DNA from 3 places in the Streptomyces sp. NPDC003036 genome. Region 1 is predicted to be linked to each of the others. Evidence: riboswitches for the same ligand, from Rfam matches in the RefSeq annotation. Region 1 holds a riboswitch; each other region holds the start of a gene.
What was found. A riboswitch is a leader RNA that binds a small molecule or an ion and turns the genes downstream of it on or off. The one in region 1 is predicted to bind cobalamin.
Positions count from the first base shown of each region.

Region 2: linked by a shared signal. The riboswitch ahead of ABZX67_RS14890 (energy-coupling factor ABC transporter permease) and the one ahead of cobN (cobaltochelatase subunit CobN) in region 1 are both predicted to bind cobalamin.
Region 3: linked by a shared signal. The riboswitch ahead of ABZX67_RS21685 (ribonucleoside-diphosphate reductase subunit alpha) and the one ahead of cobN (cobaltochelatase subunit CobN) in region 1 are both predicted to bind cobalamin.

Region 1 is NZ_JBEXNO010000036.1:52,343-59,025, reverse strand. It holds gene ABZX67_RS24700 (precorrin-2 C(20)-methyltransferase) at 296-1,816, opposite strand; gene ABZX67_RS24695 (precorrin-8X methylmutase) at 1,813-2,460, opposite strand; gene ABZX67_RS24690 (cobalamin biosynthesis protein CobG) at 2,457-3,659, opposite strand; cobalamin riboswitch at 3,702-3,837, shown strand; gene cobN (cobaltochelatase subunit CobN) at 3,873-6,683, shown strand, end outside.
Region 2 is NZ_JBEXNO010000017.1:30,464-37,146, forward strand. It holds gene ABZX67_RS14860 (hypothetical protein) at 1-1,076, opposite strand, end outside; gene ABZX67_RS14865 (hypothetical protein) at 1,089-1,448, opposite strand; gene ABZX67_RS14870 (hypothetical protein) at 1,742-1,894, shown strand; gene dhaK (dihydroxyacetone kinase subunit DhaK) at 2,105-3,097, shown strand; gene dhaL (dihydroxyacetone kinase subunit DhaL) at 3,106-3,732, shown strand; gene ABZX67_RS14885 (PTS fructose transporter subunit IIA) at 3,729-4,151, shown strand; cobalamin riboswitch at 4,163-4,399, shown strand; gene ABZX67_RS14890 (energy-coupling factor ABC transporter permease) at 4,429-5,121, shown strand; gene ABZX67_RS14895 (energy-coupling factor ABC transporter substrate-binding protein) at 5,118-5,516, shown strand; gene cbiQ (cobalt ECF transporter T component CbiQ) at 5,523-6,272, shown strand; gene ABZX67_RS14905 (ATP-binding cassette domain-containing protein) at 6,269-6,683, shown strand, end outside.
Region 3 is NZ_JBEXNO010000029.1:30,387-37,069, forward strand. It holds gene ABZX67_RS21665 (GntR family transcriptional regulator) at 1-482, shown strand, start outside; gene ABZX67_RS21670 (DUF3311 domain-containing protein) at 612-857, shown strand; gene mctP (monocarboxylate uptake permease MctP) at 854-2,482, shown strand; gene ABZX67_RS21680 (GNAT family N-acetyltransferase) at 2,571-3,101, shown strand; cobalamin riboswitch at 3,123-3,288, shown strand; gene ABZX67_RS21685 (ribonucleoside-diphosphate reductase subunit alpha) at 3,426-5,792, shown strand; gene ABZX67_RS21690 (ribonucleotide-diphosphate reductase subunit beta) at 5,792-6,683, shown strand, end outside.

The sequences.
Region 1 (6,683 bases):
CCCCGTAGCCCAGCACCTGTTGTGCCTGGCCGTCAAGCGCGCCATACTCACCGGCCACGTCCCGGACGCACCTGACGGCGACCAGGCGACGTCGAAACGCGCGAGGTGCCCCCGCGGCTCTGGGGCGAGTTCGACGGTGAAGTCGAGCACCGTGGTGCTGTGGACGCCCGACCGCCGGTACGCGACGTCCGCCCCGGGGGACGCCTGGCACAAGGCGTTCCCCAGCGCGGACAGCGTGGTGTGCCACGCATCGGCGTCGTCCTTGGGCGGCAGAAGGCGATGTGCGGGCGCGCCGTCACGCCTCCGGGTACCTCCGCGGCGTCCACGCCACCACCCGGCCGTCGCCGTCGCCCCGGCGGACCGCCTGGGTCTGGGAGGAGCCGATCAGGAGCAGGGTCCGCATGTCGACCTCCGTCGGGTCGAGGTCCGCCAGCGGCAGGACGCGGACCGACTCCTCCGGGCCGCCGACGTCGCGGGCGACGACGACCGGGGTGTCCGGGGCGCGGTGTTCCAGCAGCAGCTCGCGGGCCTTGGCGACCTGCCAGGTGCGGGAGCGGGAGCCGGGGTTGTAGAGGGCGAGGACCAGGTCGGCGGCGGCTGCCGAGGCGAGGCGCTGGGCGATGACCTCCCAGGGCTTGAGGCGGTCCGAGAGGGAGATCGTCGCGTAGTCGTGGCCCAGCGGGGCGCCCGCCTTCGCCGCGGCGGCGTTCGCGGCCGTGACGCCCGGCAGGACGCGGACCGGGACGTCCAGGTACGGGTCCTGGGAGGCGACTTCCAGGACCGCCGTCGCCATCGCGAAGACGCCCGGGTCGCCGCCCGAGACCACCGCGACGCGGCGCCCGCGCCGGGCCAGGTCCAGGGCGAACTCGGCGCGCTCGGACTCCACCTTGTTGTCGGAGCCGTGGCGCCGCTGGCCCGGCCGGAGCACCGGCACCCGGTCCAGGTAGGTGGTGTAGCCGACGAGGTCGTCGGCGTTGACGAGTGCCCCGCGCGACTCCGGCGTCAGCCATGGCGCGCCCGCCGGGCCGGTGCCGACGACCACGACCTCGCCGCCGGTCTCCCGCTCCTCGGGGACCTCCGCGTCGATCCGGGACGGCAGGACCGCCACCGAGAAGTACGGCACCGTCGACGCGTCGACCGAGGCCAGGGCCTCCGTGCGCTCGCCGGCCATGAACGCCCGCTCCACGTACCGGGCGTCCTCCAGCCGGCCCGCCCGCTCCAGCGCGCGGCGCACCGTCGGGAAGGTCCGGCCGAGCTTCATCACGACCGCCGAGTCCGTGGCCGCCAGCCGCGCCGTCAGCTCGTCCTCCGGCAGCGTGCCTGGGATGATCGTCAGGACCTCCTCGGCCTCGCACAGCGGCTCCCCGAGCCGCGCCGCCGCCGCGCTCACCGAGGTGACGCCCGGGATGACCTCGGTGTCGTAGCGGTGCGCCAGGCGCTTGTGCATGTGCTGGTACGAGCCGTAGAAGAGCGGGTCGCCCTCCGCCAGGACCGCGACCGTGCGGCCCGCGTCGAGGTGGGCGGCCAGCCGGGCCGACGCCTCCTCGTAGAAGTCGTTCAGCGCGCCCCGGTAACCGCCCGGGTGGTCGGTGGTCTCCACCGTCAGCGGGTACATCAGGCGCTCTTCGATCTGGTCCTCGCGGATGTGCTCCGCCGCGATGGACCGGGCGATCGAACGGCCGTGGCGCGCGCAGTGGTACGCGATCACGTCGGCGCCCGCGATGGCCTTGACCGCCGCCACCGTCATCAGGTTCGGGTCGCCGGGGCCGAGCCCCACGCCGTACAGCTTGCCGCTCATGCCCGTCATGCCCGTCATGCCTGGATCTCCGCCTCGTGCGCGATCGCGTTGATCGCCGCCGCCGCCATCGCGCTGCCGCCGCGCCGGCCGCGTACCACCAGGTGGTCGAGGTCCGTGCGAGCCGCCAGCGCGTCCTTCGACTCGGCCGCGCCGATGAAGCCGACCGGGATGCCGAGCACCGCCGCCGGGCGCGGCGCGCCCGCGTCGATCATCTCCAGGAGCCGGAAGAGCGCGGTGGGCGCGTTGCCTATCGCGACGACCGAGCCCTCCAGGCGGTCGCGCCACAGCTCCAGCGCGGCCGCGCTGCGCGTGGTGCCCAGCTCGGCGGCGAGGGCCGGCACGGATGGGTCGGAGAGGGTGCAGATCACGTCGTTGCCGGCGGGCAGCCGCTTGCGCGTGACGCCGCTCGCGACCATCTGCGCGTCGCAGAGGATCGGCGCCCCGGCGCGCAGCGCCTCACGGGCGCGGGCGACGACGTCCGGCGTGTAGGCGAGGTCGCGGACGAGGTCGACCATGCCGCAGGCGTGGATCATCCGCACGGCGACCTGGCTGACGTCGGCGGGGAGACCCGCGAGATCCGCCTCGGCGCGGATCGTGGCAAAGGACTGGCGGTAGATCTCCGCCCCGTCCTTCTCGTAGTCGAACACTCTGCTCTCGCTCATCCTGTCGGTTTTTGTACGGTCGTCTGGTACGCGCCTTCGGCGGTCGCCACCACATCCACCCACGCGCCCTGCGGGTGTCCGCACCGGCGCGCGCAGCCCGACCAGTGGACGGGCAGGCCGCCGTCCACCGCCATCGGGCGCGCGTCCGCCCGTACGTCGGCCAGGGACTTCGCGCAGCCGGGACGGCCGGTGCAGGCGGTCACGCCAACCCACGGCGAGTCGGCGCGAGTGATGAATCCGGCCCGGTCCAGGGCGTGCAGCCGCTCCTCGGCCGCCGCCCGGTCCGGGAAGCCCGGCAGGACGAAGCCGCGCCACGGCGTGACGCGCACCTCCTCGGCCGGCAGCAGCGCGCGGAACTGCGCGGTCGTCACCCGGCCCAGCCGGGCCAGGACCGAGACCCCCGGCGGCGAGGCGCCGATCAGCCCGGGGGCGAGGGCGCCACCCGCCGGAAGCACCGCATCCGGTACGTGCTCCGCCGCGATCGACGCCCGCCGCAGGTGTCCCGCCACGTCCACGTCCTGCCCCGTCGGCAGCTCCCGCACCCGCCACGCGCCCGTGCCCGCCTCCCGGGCCGCCGCGAGGAACGCCTCCGCCGCCGCCAGCGCGGCCCGCGGCGCGTCGGCGCCCGCGACGCGGTAGGCCGCACGTCCGACACGTACCAAAGCGGTACGTGCCAAAGCGGTACGCGACGGCTCTGCGAGCAACGTCACATCCGGGGCCAGCGCCGCCACGTCCCCCCGGCCGTCGTCCACGGCGAACAGGAAGCGGCCGGACAGCTCCAGCGTCCACTCCTCGGCGCACAGCAGCGCGTCCAGGCGCACGGACCACGCCCGCACCTCCGCGCCCGCGAGCGGCGAGACGACCATGTTCCGTACGCGCTCGTGCCGTTCGGAGTCCGGCAGCAGCCCGGCGTCCCGCAGCAGCTCGGCCAGCCCGAGCCCGCAGCCCTCGCCGAGGCCCCGCAGTTCGAGGTTGCCGCGCGAGGTGAGGGAGAGGTGCCCGTCACCGAGCCGGTCCGCCGTCTCGGCCAATACCAACACCTGATGCGGTGTCAATACACCTGTAGGCAGGCGGAGTCGGGCCAGCGCGCCGTCGTCGGCCCGGTGCAGCCGCAGCGCACCGGGGCACGCGTCACCACGGTCACGTACACGGTCCGGTCCACGGTCCCGTATGTGAGCTTCGCCCCGGTCCTGAGGCATTGGTGAGCTGGGCGGCATGGCGGCGAGCATACGCGCAGCCTCTACTATGCAGACGGCACAGGGTCCCAGGGCCCTAGGGAGGAAGCCCGGTGGGAATCCGGCGCGGTCCCGCCACTGTGAGTCCGCCGGCAACGGAGACAACGGACGAGTCAGGAACTCCCGCCACCCACGACCACCCGGGGCGAGGACACCCCGAGGAAGGCCCGGCACGCTGTGATCCTGCTGCTGTCGCACTCCGACACCGACCTGCTGAGCGCCCGCGCGGCCGGGGGCCCGGTCGCGTACCGGTTCGCCAACCCCGCCCGGCTCCTGCTGGACGACCTCCCCAACCTCCTCGACGGCGCCGACCTCGTCGTCGTACGCCTCCTCGGCGGCATCCGCGCCTGGGAGGACGGCCTTCAGACGCTGAGGGAGACCGGCAAGCCGCTGGTCGTGCTCACCGGCGAACAGGCCCCTGACGCCCAGCTGATGGAGACCTCCACCGTCCCCATCGGCATCGCGGCCGAGGCCCACGCCTACCTCGCCCACGGCGGCCCGGACAACCTGGAGCAGCTCGCCCGCTTCCTGTCCGACACGGTCCTCCTCACCGGCCACGGCTTCGAGCCGCCGGCCGCCGCGCCCACCTGGGGCCCCCTGGAGCGCGAGAACCGCACCACCACCGGCCCGACCGTCGCGGTGCTGTACTACCGCGCGCACCACATGAGCGGGAACACCGCGTTCGTCCACACCCTGTGCGACGCCATCGAGGACGCGGGCGGCCAGGCCCTCCCCCTCTACGTGGCGTCCCTGCGGGCCCCCGAGCCCGAGCTGCTGGACACCCTGCGCACCGCCGACGCCGTCATCACCACCGTCCTCGCCGCCGGCGGCACCAAGCCCGCCGAGGCGCAGGCGGGCGGCGACGACGAGTCCTGGGACGCGGGCGCGCTCGCCGCGCTCGACGTCCCCATCCTCCAGGCCCTGTGCCTGACAAGTCCGCGCTCCGCCTGGGAGGAGAACGACGAGGGGCTCTCGCCGCTCGACGCCGCCAGCCAGGTCGCGGTCCCCGAGTTCGACGGGCGCCTCATCACCGTGCCGTTCTCCTTCAAGGAGATCGACGCCGACGGCCTGCCCGCGTACGTCGCCGACGCCGAGCGCGCCGCGCGCGTCGCCGGGATCGCCGTACGCCACGCCCGCCTGCGCCACATCCCGAACGCCGACAAGCGCCTGGCGCTGGTCCTCTCCGCGTACCCCACCAAGCACTCCCGCATCGGCAACGCCGTCGGCCTCGACACCCCCGCCTCCGCCGTCGCGCTGCTGCGCCGCCTGCGCGAGGAGGGCTACGACTTCGGTACGGAGGAAGTCCCCGGCCTGGCCTCCGGCGACGGCGACGAGCTGATCTACGCGCTCATCGAGGCCGGCGGCCACGACCAGGAGTGGCTCACCGAGGAGCAGCTCGCCCGCAACCCGGTGCGCATCCCGGCCGCCGACTACAAGCGCTGGTACGCCACGCTCCCCGAGGAGCTGCGCGAGAGCGTCGAGCAGCACTGGGGCCCGCCGCCCGGCGAGATGTTCCTCGACCGCTCCCGCAACCCCGAGGGCGACATCGTCCTCGCCGCCCTGCGGCGTGGGAACCTCCTCATCCTCATCCAGCCGCCGCGCGGCTTCGGCGAGAACCCGATCGCGATCTACCACGACCCCGATCTGCCGCCGTCGCACCACTACCTGGCCGCCTACCGCTGGATCGCCACGTCCGAGGACGACGGCGGCTTCGGCGCGGACGCCATGGTCCACCTCGGCAAGCACGGCAACCTGGAGTGGCTGCCCGGCAAGAACGCCGGCCTGTCCGCCGCCTGCGGCCCGGACGCCGCCCTCGGCGACCTGCCGCTGATCTACCCGTTCCTGGTGAACGACCCGGGCGAGGGCACCCAGGCCAAGCGCCGCGCCCACGCCACGCTCATCGACCACCTGGTGCCGCCGATGGCGCGCGCCGAGTCGTACGGCGACATCACGCGCCTGGAGCAGCTGCTCGACGAGTACGCGCAGATCTCCGCCATGGACCCGGCCAAGCTGCCCGCCATCCGCGCCCAGATCTGGACGCTGATCCAGGCCGCCCGGCTCGACCACGACCTGGGCCTGGAGGACCGGCCGGACGACGACGGCTTCGACGACTTCCTGCTCCACGTCGACGGCTGGCTCTGCGAGGTCAAGGACGCGCAGATCCGCGACGGCCTGCACGTGCTGGGCGGCGCCCCGACCGGCCCCGAGCGCGTCAACCTGGTCCTCTCCATCCTCCGCGCCCGCCAGATCTGGGGCGGTACGCAGTCCCTGCCCGGCCTGCGCGAGGCCCTCGGGCTCGACGAGTCCGCCGCCACCCGCACCACCGCCGACGAGGCCGAGGCCACGGCCCGCGCCCTGGTCGAGGCGATGGAGGCCGCCGACTGGAACCCGGCCGCCGTGCCGTCGGTCGCCGAGGGCCACGGCCCGGACGTGGCGCGGATCCTCGACTTCGCCGCCCGCCAGGTCGTCCCGCGCCTCGCCGCCACCACCGACGAGCTCGACCACGCCGTCCACGCCCTCAACGGCGGCTTCGTCCCGGCCGGCCCCTCCGGTTCACCCCTCCGGGGCCTGGTCAACGTCCTGCCGACGGGCCGCAACTTCTACTCCGTCGACCCCAAGGCCGTCCCCTCCCGCCTCGCCTGGGAGACCGGCCAGGCGCTCGCCGACTCCCTCCTCCAGCGCTACCGCGCCGACAACGGCGACTGGCCCACCTCCGTCGGCCTGTCCCTGTGGGGTACGAGCGCGATGCGCACCGCCGGCGACGACGTCGCCGAGGCGCTCGCCCTCCTCGGCATCCGCCCCGTCTGGGACGACGCCTCGCGCCGCGTCACCGGCCTGGAGCCCATCCCGCTCGCCGAGCTGGGCCGCCCGCGTATCGACGTGACGCTGCGCATCTCCGGCTTCTTCCGGGACGCCTTCCCGCACACCATCGGCCTGCTGGACGACGCTGTGCGCCTCGCGGCCTCCCTCGACGAGCCGGCCGAGGAC
Region 2 (6,683 bases), on a different contig from region 1:
CGTTCCCGGTGCCCGTCCACCCAGTTGTGCAGGCGTTGACGGTAGGCGGTGAGCCGATCTCCGGCGAGGCGGGTCACCGCCGCCTGCTGGAGCTCCTCGTGGGCCAGCAGGTAGACGTGCTCAGGCCGCTCCGGTCCGTGCCGGACCAATGCCGGGCGCTGCTCGAAAGTTCGGCCGGACACCGTGTCCAGGGTCTCAGCGATCTTCCACGGGTCGCGGGTACCGGTGAGTTCCATCAGGTCCTGGACGGACAGGCCGCCGCCCGCCGCCGTCAGCAGGCCCAACAGGTCCTGCTCGGTGGGTGTGCCGGTCAGTAACCGTTTGAGTTCCTGCTCGGCAGCGTGCCGGATGACCTCGGCAAACCCGGACGGCTCCAGGAGCCGTACGACCCCGGGCTCGCGCAGCGGGTGATGGTCGGGCACGTCGCTGGGCAGCGGCGGTGCGAGGCGTCCGGCCACGATGATGCGCATCCCGGCGGGAGGGTGGGCCGGGAGCAGTGCGGCGATGCTGTACGCGTCGGGGCCGGTGGTCACCCCCAGGTCCTCGTCGAGCCCGTCCACGACCAGGACGAGCCGCGACCCCTTCTCCTGGCAGACAGTGGCCGCGTCGTCGAGCAGCGCGAGGAGGTGCGCGGCACGGGTGGCCCCGGTCAGGTGCGCGGGCACGGGCCTGCCCAGTAGCGCCGCGAGCTGCTCCATGACGACGTCGATGAACGCCTCGCGGTCGCTCTGCCCGGCGAATCGCGCGGTGACGAAGAACGAGACGACGTGCACGTCTTCCGGCGGGTGAAGCACGAACCAGGACAGCAGGGCCGACTTGCCCGCCCACGCCTTCGCCCGCCACCACCGGTAGGCGCTCCCGCCGGGGCGGGTGCAGAACTCGGCCAATTCGGCCAGCTCCGCCTCCCGGCCGTGGAGCCTTTCCGGTGCGATCGACCGCACCTGGTAGAGGTAGGCCGACCGGGCCGGGACTGGTTCGCCGGCCCGCACATTGATCTGCAGGTTCCCCTCCCCGACCTGGAACCCGGACGCCCCTCGGGCGTCGACCCACGGGGGTTGGCCGTCGTGGCTGTCCACCGGCTACGGCCCTCAGTTGAAGGTGTTGTTCTGGGTGGAGTGGTCGCCGATCTGCACGCCCTTGGCCCCGCGCGTGTCGACGTGGTACTTGCCTTCCGGGCGGACCAGCGCCCAGAGGTTCTGAGCCGCCGCCAGGAGTTCCCGGTCCCGGTCGGCACCGGAGGCGATCAGCTCCTCACGCAGCCGCGCCTCCCAGACTTCCGGCTCCACCTGCTCGGCGTCCAGCACCTCCTCGCCACGTGCGGACATCCGACGGCGCACCGCCTCACGGAGCGCGCCGTACGCGTCCCGCACGGCGGTGCTCGCCGTGTCCACAAGCCCCGCCGACGCACCGGCGGCAAGCGCCGCCACCACGAGATCCACCTCGGTCATCAGACCCCCCTGACGCAGTCAGCGCCCAGTTTCCACCACGCCGCCTTCTTCGCGCGGGACTTCGACGATTTTTCCCGTGCCGGGACAAGGGCGGATTCCGGGGCCACGCCCCCTCCCTCGTGGACTCTCACAGCGCGCAAGAGCGGCCCCGCTGTCGCTTCCACCGGCGCCGGCGTCCTGGGCCGGACACTGGGCCCGTCGCGTGCGCGTGACGCTGTGTCCCCCAGGGCAGCCCTCGTTCGGCCGCGGCCGGGACTCGCCCGCCGTACCGGTGCCCAGGGGGCGCGCAGGCCTTGACGCTCACCTTTCAGGACCTCCTCGACCGGGAGCTCGTCGAGCGGGACATCGCGCTCGCGTGCGTGTCCAACGAGGTCGGCGGCCCCTACGCCGGCCATGCCGCTGGATCGGCGTACGCCTGGCCGACGTGCCGGCCGAAGCCGGGGTGAAGCCGCTGTCCCTGGCCGGCTCCTGGGGCGACAGGCTCCACGCACGAGGGCACACTGTCTGGGCCCGACTGGCTTGCGCCGCTCACACCGGCAAGTGACACATCATCAGTAAAGTCGGCATCGAGTCGGCACCAGCCCCGCCGGAGGGCACCGCAGGGCGCCATGGGGCGCCGAGAGGGGCCGTCCTGACAACCCGTCTGGGAGACACCGTTGAGAATGCTGATCAATGTGCCCGAGACCGTCGTCGCCGACGCGCTGCGCGGGATCGCGACCGCGCATCCCGAGCTGACCGTGGACGTGGAGAACCGGATCGTCGTACGGCGTGACGCCCCGGTCGAGGGGAAGGTGGCGCTGGTGTCGGGGGGCGGGTCGGGGCATGAGCCGTTGCATGCCGGGTTCGTCGGGGCGGGGATGCTGGCGGCGGCCGCGGCCGGCGAGGTGTTCACGAGTCCCGTGCCCGAGCAGATGGTGCGGGCCGCGGCGGCCGTGGACAGCGGGCGCGGCGTGCTGTTCGTCGTCAAGAACTACACCGGTGACGTGCTGAACTTCGAGATGGCGTCCGAGCTCGCCGAGGACGAGGGCGTGCAGGTCGCCAAGGTGCTGGTCGACGACGACGTGGCGGTGGCCGACAGTACGTACACGGCCGGGCGGCGCGGGACCGGGGCCACCCTGTTCGTGGAGAAGATCGCGGGCGCGGCCGCCGAGGAGGGGGCGCCGCTGGAGCGTGTGGAGGCGATCGCGCGCCGGGTGAACGCCGCGTCGCGCAGCTTCGGGGTGGCGCTCAGCGCGTGCAGTACGCCGGCGAAGGGCGGGCCCACGTTCGATCTGCCGCCGGGCGAGCTGGAGCTGGGCGTCGGCATCCACGGCGAGCCGGGGCGCGAGCGGCGGGCCATGATGACCTCGCGGGAGATCGCCGACTTCGCCGTCGACGCCGTCCTGGAGGACCTGCGGCCCGGCGGGCCGGTGCTGCTGCTGGTCAACGGCATGGGGGCGACGCCGTTGCTGGAGTTGTACGGGTTCAACGCCGAGGTGCACCGGGTGCTGCGCGAGCGCGGCGTGCCGGTGGCTCGTACGCTCGTCGGGAACTACGTGACGTCGCTGGACATGGCGGGCTGCTCGGTCACGCTGTGCGAGGCCGACGAGGAGATGCTGCGGCTGTGGGACGCGCCGGTGCGGACGGCCGCTCTGCGATGGGGGATGTGAGGACCGTGATGCCCGTGACGCTCGACACGGAGTTCTTCCGGCGCTGGATGGCGGCCGCCGCGGCGGCCGTGGAGCGCGAGGCGGACCGGCTCACCGAGCTGGACTCGGCCATCGGCGACGCCGACCACGGGGCCAACCTGCGGCGCGGGTTCGCGGCGGTGGCCGAGGTGCTGGACAAGGAGCCGCCCGCGACTCCCGGCGCGGTGCTCGTGCTCGCCGGGCGGCAGCTGATCTCGACCGTGGGTGGGGCGTCGGGGCCGCTGTACGGGACGCTGCTACGGCGCGCCGGCAAGGAGCTGGGCGACGCCGCCGAGGTGACTCCCGCCGCGCTGGCCGAGGCGCTGCGCGCGGGCGCGGCCGCGGTGGCGCAGCTCGGCGGGGCGAAGGCCGGGGACAAGACGATGCTCGACGCACTGGAGCCGGCCGTCGAGGCGCTCGGCACCGCCCCGCCGGGAGAGGCGTTCGCCGCGGCGGCGCGGGCGGCCGAGGAGGGCGCCCTCGGGACCGTACCGATGCAGGCCCGCAAGGGCAGGGCCAGCTATCTCGGAGAGCGCAGCATCGGGCACCAGGACCCGGGCGCGGCGTCCTCGGCGCTGCTGATCGCGGCGCTGCGGGAAGCGGAGGCCGCCCGGTGAGCGGGGGCGCGGGCGCGGGCGGGCGCGTGGGCATCGTCCTCGTGTCGCACAGCGCGGCGGTCGCGTCGTCCGTGGCCGAGCTGGCCAGGGGCCTGGCGGGCGGCGGCGGGACCGCGCCCGTGGCCGCCGCGGGCGGCACCGCGGACGGCGGGCTCGGCACCAGCGCCGAGCTGATCGCCGGGGCGGCGGCGTCGGTCGACGCCGGGGCGGGCGTGGCCGTCCTGGTCGACCTCGGCAGCGCCGTACTGACGGTGAAGGCGCTGCTGGCGGAGGGCGACGAGCTTCCCGAGGGCACACGGCTGGTCGACGCGCCGTTCGTGGAGGGCGCGGTGGCGGCCGTGGTCACCGCCTCGGCGGGCGGCGACCTGGAGGCCGTGGTGGCGGCCGCGTCGGAGGCGTACGGCTATCGCAAGGAGTGACCGCGTGCGGGACGGGTTGTGATGTACCTGGTCAACGCACTAGTGTCGCAGGGCCTTGGTGTACGGGAAACCGGTGCGGTACCGGTGCGGCCCTCGCCACTGTGATCGGGAAGTCCGGCTCCACTTCCGGGGAAACCACCCCGGGAAGCCACTGGAACCCCACGGGAGACCGTGGTGTCCGGGAAGGCGGAGCCGCGGCGTTGCATGACCCGTCAGCCAGGAGACCGGCCAGGGCGCGTTGTCCATCCACGAGGTGCTGGAGAGGGTCTCCCACATCATGCATATCGCCGAGGGGTACCTGCCCCCTGTGCACGCGGTCGCCTGGACCGTCGCCGCCGCCCCTTTCGTCGCCCATGGCGTCCGGGCCCTGACCCGCGAGGTCAAGGCCCATCCCGAATCGACTCTCCTGCTCGGCGCGTCCGGTGCCTTCACCTTCGTCCTGTCCGCTCTGAAGCTGCCCTCCGTGACGGGCAGTTGCTCCCATCCGACCGGGACGGGGCTGGGCGCGATCCTGTTCCGGCCGCCGATCATGGCGGTGCTCGGTACCATCACGCTCCTCTTCCAGGCGCTGCTGCTGGCGCACGGCGGGCTCACCACGCTGGGCGCCAACGCCTTCTCGATGGCGGTCGTCGGGCCGTGGGCCGGTTTCGGGACGTACTGGCTGCTGCGCCGCTTCGACGTGCCGCTGATGGTGAGCGTGTTCTTCGGGGCGTTCGTCGCCGACCTGTCCACGTACTGCGTCACCAGCGTGCAGCTGGCGCTGGCGTTCCCCGACCCGGCGAGCGGCTTCGCCGGGGCGCTGGCGAAGTTCGGCGGGATCTTCGCCGTCACGCAGCTTCCGCTGGCCGTGAGCGAGGGCCTGCTCACCGTGCTGGTGATGCGGCTGCTGACGCAGTCCAGCAAGGGCGATCTGGCCCGCCTCGGTGTGCTGCCGGCGCACCCCGTGAAGAAGGAGGCCGTGGCGCGATGAGCCGTAACGCCAGGATCAACACGCTGCTGCTCCTCGTCGTCGTGGCCCTCGCCGTGCTTCCGCTCGCGCTGGGCATGGGCGACCACAAGGAGGAGCCGTTCACGGGCGCGGACGCGCAGGCCGAGACCGCCATCACCGAGCTGGATCCGGACTACGAGCCGTGGTTCAGCCCGCTGTACGAGCCGCCGTCCGGTGAGATCGAGTCGGCGCTCTTCGCGCTCCAGGCCGCGATCGGCGCGGGCGTGCTGGCGTACTACTTCGGGCTGCGGCGCGGCCGCAGGCAGGGTGAGGCGCGGGCACTGGACCGTACCGGGGCCGTTCCCGCTACTGCCGGCACCAGCCGTACCGCCGACACCGCCCGCACGGCCGAAGTCGCCGAGACGACGGCCGAGTAGCCGCCGGTGCTGCCGATCGACGCGGCGGCGCACAGCAGTCGCTGGCGCCGCCGTCACCCGTGCGAGAAGGCCGTGCTCGGCTTCGGTCTGACGGTCCTCGCGATCTGTCTGCCGCCGTGGCCGGGGGCCGTGCTGGTGGCCGCCGCCACCCTCGCCGTGCTGCTGGGCCCGGCCGGTGTCGGGCGCCGGCAGCTGTGGCGGGCGTTCCGCGTGCCGCTGGGCTTCTGCGTCACGGGCGCGGTGCCGCTGCTGTTCCAGGTCGGCGGTCCGGAAGGGTGGGTGGCGCTCGCGCCGGACGGTCCGGTGCACGCCGGGCAGCTGCTGCTGCGGACGTCGGCGGCGTCGCTCGGGGTGCTGCTGTTCGCGTTCACGACGCCGGTCTCGGACGTGCTGCCCCGGCTGGTGCGGGCAGGAGTGCCGGCGCCGGTGGTGGATGTGGCGCTGGTGATGTACCGGATCAGTTTCCTGCTGCTGGACGCCGTGCGGCGGATCCGGGAAGCGCAGGCGGCGCGACTCGGGCTGACCAGCCGGGCGGCCGCCTGGCGGTCCTTGGCGGGGCTCGGCGCGACGGCGTTCGTCCGCGCCTTCGACCGGGCGGCGCGGCTCCAGACCGGGCTGGCCGGGCGCGGTTACGACGGCACGCTGCGCGTGCTGGTGCCGGAGGCGGCGGTCTCCCGGCGGTTCCTGGCCGCGACGGGCGCCCTGCTGGCGGGGCTCGTCGCCGCCACCCTCGTACTCGAAAGGTTCCTGCCATGAATCGTGACGCCGTCGTGGAACTGGTCGGTGCGGGATTCGCCTACGACGACGGGCCCGCCGTGCTGTCGGGCATCGACTTCGCCGTGCCGGAGCGGCGCGCGATCGCGCTGCTCGGCCGCAACGGCAGCGGCAAGACCACGATGCTGCGGCTGCTGAGCGGCGGCCTGCGGTGTGCGAGCGGGCGGCTGCTGCTGGCGGGCGAGGACGTGTCGTACGACAGGGCGGGGCTGACCCGGCTGCGGACGACCGTGCAGCTGGTGGTGCAGGACCCGGACGACCAGCTGTTCGCGGCGTCGGTGGGGCAGGACGTGTCGTTCGGGCCGATGAACCTGGGCCTGGCGGAGGCGGAGGTACGCGCCCGCGTGCGCGAGGCCCTGGAGGCGCTGGACATCACGGCGCTGGAGGACCGGC
Region 3 (6,683 bases), on a different contig from region 1:
TCACCTCGTACACCGAGGACATGCGCGCACAGGGCCTCGAACCCACCTCGCAGCTCCTGGACATCGGGTACGTCACGGCCGACGACACCCTCGCCGGGCTGCTCGACATCTCGGCCGGCGGGCGCGTGCTGCGCATCGAGCGGCTGCGGCTGGCGAGCGGCGAGCCGATGGCCATCGAGACCACGCACCTGAGCGCGAAGCGCTTCCCGGCGCTGCGGCGGTCGCTGGTCAAGTACACCTCGCTGTACACGGCGCTGGCGGAGGTGTACGACGTCCGGCTCGCGGAGGCCGAGGAGACCATCGAGACCTCGCTGGCCACACCGCGCGAGGCGGGGCTGCTCGGCACGGACGTCGGCCTGCCGATGCTGATGCTGTCGCGCCACTCGCTGGACGAGCACGGGCGGCCGGTGGAGTGGGTGCGCTCCGTGTACCGGGGCGACCGGTACAAGTTCGTGGCGCGGCTGAAGCGCCCGAACGGCTGACCCTCCCCCACTGGCCCCCGGTCCGCCCGAGACCCGTCCGTTATGCGGACCGGGGTTCCATGCCGCGGAACGGTCCCTTAGATTGCGTGCGCACGACGCCAGGTGATCAGTGAGGGGACGGGACGCCGTATGACACAGGAGAAACAACCAGTGGTCACCCCGGTGCGGGTGGTGGTGGCGCTCTGCCTGCTCGCGCCGTTCGTGGCGATGCTCTGGGTCGACTCGTACGCGAAGGTCGAGCCGACGCTCATCGGGATCCCGTTCTTCTACTGGTACCAGATGGCCTGGGTCGTCATATCGACCCTGCTGACGATGGTGGCGTACAAGCTGTGGCACCGTGACCAGCGGTCCCGCAAGGGGGGTGCGTCGCAGTGAAGGACGGCGTGAACGGCGTCGCACTCGCCGTCTTCATCTTCTTCTTCCTGGCCGTCACGGTCATGGGCTTCATGGCCTCCCGCTGGCGCAAGGCCGAGAACGAGCACAGCCTGGACGAATGGGGTCTGGGCGGCCGGTCGTTCGGCACCTGGATCACCTGGTTCCTGCTGGGCGGCGACCTCTACACGGCGTACACCTTCGTCGCCGTCCCCGCGGCCATCTACGCTGCGGGCGCGGCGGGCTTCTTCGCCGTCCCGTACACGATCCTCGTCTACCCGCTGATCTTCACCTTCCTGCCGCGCCTGTGGTCGGTGTCGCACAAGCACGGGTACGTCACCACCTCCGACTTCGTGCGCGGCCGCTTCGGTTCGAAGGGCCTGTCGCTGGCGGTGGCCCTGACCGGCATCCTCGCCACCATGCCGTACATCGCGCTCCAACTCGTCGGCATCCAGGCGGTGCTGGACGTGATGGGCGTGGGCGGCGGCGAGACCACGCACTGGTTCATCAAGGACCTGCCGCTGCTGATCGCCTTCGGCGTCCTCGCGGCGTACACGTACTCCTCCGGGCTGCGCGCGCCCGCGATGATCGCCTTCGTCAAGGACACGCTCATCTACATCGTCATCGCGGTGGCGATCATCTACATCCCCATCAAGCTGGGCGGCTTCGACGAGATCTTCAGCAAGGCGGGCGAGGCGTACGCGCAGATCAACCCGGCGACCGACAAGCCGCGCGGTGCCCTGGTGCCGGGCGAGATGGGCCAGTGGGGGTACGCGACCCTCGCGCTCGGCTCGGCGCTGGCGCTCTTCATGTACCCGCACTCGATCACGGCGACGCTCTCCTCGCGCAGCCGTGACGTGATCCGCCGCAACACCACGATCCTGCCGCTGTACTCGCTGATGCTGGGTCTGCTGGCGCTGCTCGGCTTCATGGCGATCGCGGCGGGCGTGAAGGTGCAGAACGGCCAGCTGGCCATCCCGCAGCTGTTCGAGAACATGTTCCCGGACTGGTTCGCGGGCGTCGCCTTCGCGGCCATCGGCATCGGCGCGCTGGTCCCCGCGGCCATCATGTCCATCGCCGCGGCCAACCTCTTCACCCGCAACATCTACAAGGACTTCCTGAAGCCGGACGCCACCCCGGAGCAGGAGACGAAGGTGTCCAAGCTGGTGTCGCTGCTGGTGAAGGTCGGCGCCCTGGCCTTCGTCCTCACCATGGACAAGACCGTCGCCATCAACTTCCAGCTGCTGGGCGGCATCTGGATCCTCCAGACCCTGCCGGCGCTGGTGGGCGGCCTGTTCACCCGCTGGTTCCACCGCTGGGCGCTGCTCGCCGGCTGGGCGGTCGGCATGGTCTACGGCACGGCCGCCGCGTACGGCGTCGCGAGCCCGACCCAGAAGCATTTCGGCGGCTCGTCCGCCGAGATCCCCGGCATCGGCGAGATCGGCTACATCGGCCTGACGGCGTTCGTCCTCAACGTCCTGGTCGTGGTCGTCCTCACCTTCGTCCTCAAGGCCGTCAAGGCTCCGGAGGGCATCGACGAGACGTCGCCGGAGGACTACACGGCGGACGCGGGCGACCCGGGCGTCCAGGTCGAGCTCCCCAAGGCCACGGCGGGCTCCGGCCACTGAGGCCGCACCACTGACCCATCCGCGTACGACGGGCCGTCACGCTTCCCCAGCGGAAGCGCGGCGGCCCGTTCTTGTGCACTCTGACCCCATGGACATCACCATCAGGGCGGTACGGCCGGAGGAGTACGAGGCGCTGGGCGAGCTCACGGCGCAGGCGTACCTCGGCGACGGGCTGCTGGCCTTCGCCGACAGCGACGAGTATCTGATCGAACTGCGGGACGTGGCCCGCCGGGCCGCCGAGGCCGAGGTCCTCGTGGCCGTGGAGCGAGGCGCCGTGGAGCCGGGCGCCGTGCAGCAGGCCGAGCGGCTGCTGGGCGGCGTGACGTTCACCGCGGGCGGCGGGCCCCTCGCCGAGCTGGCCGGCGACGGCGAGGCCGAGATCCGGATGCTCGCGGTCGCGCGGGCGGACCGGCGGCGCGGCGCCGGGGAGGCGCTCGTCCGGGCGTGCGTCGAGCGGGCGCGGGCGGCGGACGGCTGCCGCCGGGTGGTGCTCTCCTCGCAGCAGGCGATGCGGACCGCGCACCGCGTGTACGAGCGGCTGGGGTTCGTACGGACCCCGGAGCGCGACTGGGTGCCGGTTCCGGGGGTCACGCTGCACACATACGCGCTACCGCTGTAACAGCGTGACTTGTGTCGGCCGACACAAGATGTGGGGGGTGGTCCAGCGACCGCCCCCCACATGTATGCTCATCTCGCTGTCGCCGCAGGGGAATCCGGTGCGAATCCGGAACTGTCCCGCAACGGTGTGTTGGTGTGCCTTTGTGCCTCCACGAGTCCGAGCACCTGCCGACAGCGCGCCCGGCCGTCCGGTCCGGGTGCCCAGACGTCCGGGCCTCGCGGAGTGGGCCGGTGGACGCGGATTCGTGCGCCCCTGTGCCCGGTGGCGCCCCGCTCCCCTGCCCGCGCCGCCGGTGGCCCCGAGCCGAGCGAGGGAGAGCCCCACGTGACCATCGCGCCAGCCGATCCGGTGTCAGCGAGCCAGAGCGACGGGAACGACACGAGCGACGGTCCCGGGACCGTACTGCTCCGCACCCTGACCGACCTGACCGCCGACCTGCCCGACACCGACCCCGGCCGGGTCGCCGCCGCCGCGCTGCGCGGCCGGCACGCCGGATCGGACGAGGCGGAGCTGCGGGAGCTCGCCACCGAGGCGGCCGCCGGCCTGATCGCCGAGGACCCGGCGTACTCGCGGCTCGCGGCCCGGCTGCTGACCATCGGCATCGCGGCGGAGGCGGCCTCGCAGGGGGTCACGTCCTTCTCCGGGTCCGTCGCCGTGGGCCACCGCGAGGGGCTGATCGCCGACCGCACCGCCGCGTTCGTCCGCGTACACCGCGAGCGGCTGGACGGGCTGGTCGATCCGGCGGCCGACGACCGGTTCGGCTACTTCGGGCTGCGCACGCTCTACTCGCGCTATCTGCTCCGGCATCCGATCACGCGCAAGGTGATCGAGACGCCGCAGCACTTCATGCTGCGGGTCGCCTGCGGGCTGGCCGAGGACGACAGCGTGCGCGCCCTGGACGAGGTCGCCGCGCTGTACGGCCTGATGAGCCGCCTCGACTACCTGCCCTCCTCCCCCACGCTCTTCAACTCCGGTACGCGCCATCCGCAGATGTCGTCGTGCTACCTCCTGGACTCGCCGCTGGACGAGCTGGACTCCCTCTACGACCGCTACCACCAGGTGGCGCGGCTGTCGAAGCACGCGGGCGGCATCGGCCTGTCGTACTCGCGCATCCGCGCCCGCGGTTCGCTGATCCGGGGCACGAACGGGCACTCCAACGGCATCGTGCCGTTCCTGAAGACCCTCGACGCCTCGGTCGCGGCCGTGAACCAGGGCGGGCGGCGCAAGGGCGCGGCCGCCGTGTACCTGGAGACGTGGCACGCGGACATCGAGGAGTTCCTGGAGCTGCGCGACAACACGGGCGAGGACGCCCGGCGCACCCACAACCTCAACCTCGCGCACTGGATCCCGGACGAGTTCATGCGCCGGGTCAACGCCGACGCCGAGTGGTCCCTGTTCTCGCCGTCGGACGTGCCCGAGCTGGTCGACCTGTGGGGCGACGAGTTCGACGCCGCGTACCGCGCCGCCGAGGCCAAGGGTCTCGCCCGCAAGACCATGCCGGCCCGTGACCTGTACGGGCGGATGATGCGGACCCTGGCCCAGACCGGCAACGGCTGGATGACGTTCAAGGACGCCTCGAACCGTACGGCCAACCAGACCGCCGAGCCCGGCGCGGTCGTCCACTCCTCCAACCTCTGCACCGAGATCATCGAGGTGACGAACGACGGCGAGACCGCCGTCTGCAACCTCGGCTCGGTCAACCTCGGCGCGTTCGTCAGCGGCGGGGACATCGACTGGGAGCGGCTGGACGAGGCCGTCCGCACGGCCGTGACCTTCCTCGACCGGGTCGTCGACATCAACTTCTACCCGACCGAGCAGGCCGGGCGGTCCAACGCCCGGTGGCGGCCGGTCGGCCTGGGCGCGATGGGCCTCCAGGACGTCTTCTTCAAGCTGCGGCTGCCGTTCGACTCCCCCGAGGCGCGCGCCCTGTCCACGCGTATCGCCGAGCGGATCATGCTGGCGGCGTACGAGGCCTCCGCCGACCTCGCCGAGCGCAACGGCCCGCTGCCCGCCTGGGAGCAGACCCGCACCGCGCGCGGCGTGCTGCACCCGGACCACTACGACACCGAGCCGACCTGGCCGGAGCGGTGGGCCGCCCTGCGCGCGCGCATCGCCGCCGTCGGCCTGCGCAACTCGCTGCTGCTCGCCATCGCGCCGACCGCGACGATCGCCTCGATCGCCGGTGTGTACGAGTGCATCGAGCCGCAGGTCTCCAACCTCTTCAAGCGCGAGACGCTGTCCGGCGAGTTCCTCCAGGTCAACTCGTACCTGGTGGAGGACCTCAAGCGGCTCGGCGTGTGGGACGCGCAGACCCGCGAGGCGCTGCGCGAGGCGAGCGGCTCGGTCCAGGGCTTCTCGTGGGTGCCGGAGGAGATCCGCACGCTGTACCGCACGGCGTGGGAGATCCCCCAGCGCGGCCTGATCGACATGGCGGCGGCGCGTACGCCGTTCCTGGACCAGTCGCAGTCGCTGAACCTGTTCATGGAGACGCCGACCATCGGGAAGCTGTCGTCGATGTACGCGTACGCCTGGAAGCAGGGCCTGAAGACGACGTACTACCTGCGCTCGCGCCCGGCGACCCGTATCGCGCGCGCCGCCCAGGCGTCCGCCCCCGTACCCGCCCAGGTGACCCCGGAGGACGCGGTCGCCTGCTCCCTGGAAAACCCCGAGTCCTGCGAGGCCTGCCAGTAATGTCCGTTGCGAAAAACCTTCTCGACCCGGGCTTCGAGCTCACCCTCCGCCCCATGCGCTACCCGGACTTCTACGAGCGCTACCGGGACGCCATCAAGAACACCTGGACCGTGGAGGAGGTCGACCTCCACTCCGACGTCGCCGACCTCGCCAAGCTGACGCCCGGCGAGCAGCACCTGATCGGCCGGCTGGTCGCGTTCTTCGCGACCGGCGACTCGATCGTCGCGAACAACCTGGTGCTGACGCTCTACAAGCACATCAACTCCCCCGAGGCGCGCCTGTACCTGTCGCGGCAGCTGTTCGAGGAGGCCGTGCACGTCCAGTTCTATCTGACGCTGCTCGACACCTACCTCCCCGACCCGGAGGACCGGGCGGCCGCCTTCGACGCCGTGGAGAACATCCCCTCCATCCGCGAGAAGGCGGAGTTCTGCTTCCGGTGGATGGACTCCGTCGAGAAGCTGGACCGGCTGGAGTCGAAGGCCGACCGCCGCCGCTTCCTGCTCAACCTCATCTGCTTCGCCGCGTGCATCGAGGGCCTGTTCTTCTACGGGGCCTTCGCCTACGTGTACTGGTTCCGGTCGCGCGGGCTGCTGCACGGCCTGGCGACCGGCACCAACTGGGTGTTCCGCGACGAGACGATGCACATGAGCTTCGCCTTCGACGTGGTGGACACGGTCCGCAAGGAGGAGCCGGACCTCTTCGACGACCAGCTCCAGCAGCAGGTCACCGACATGCTGCGGGAAGCCGTCGAGGCGGAGCTGCAGTTCGCCCGCGACCTGTGCGGCGACGGCCTGCCCGGCATGAACACGGACTCCATGCGCGCCTACCTGGAGTGCGTCGCCGACCAGCGCCTGATGCGCCTCGGCTTCGCGCCGGTGTACGGCTCGGAGA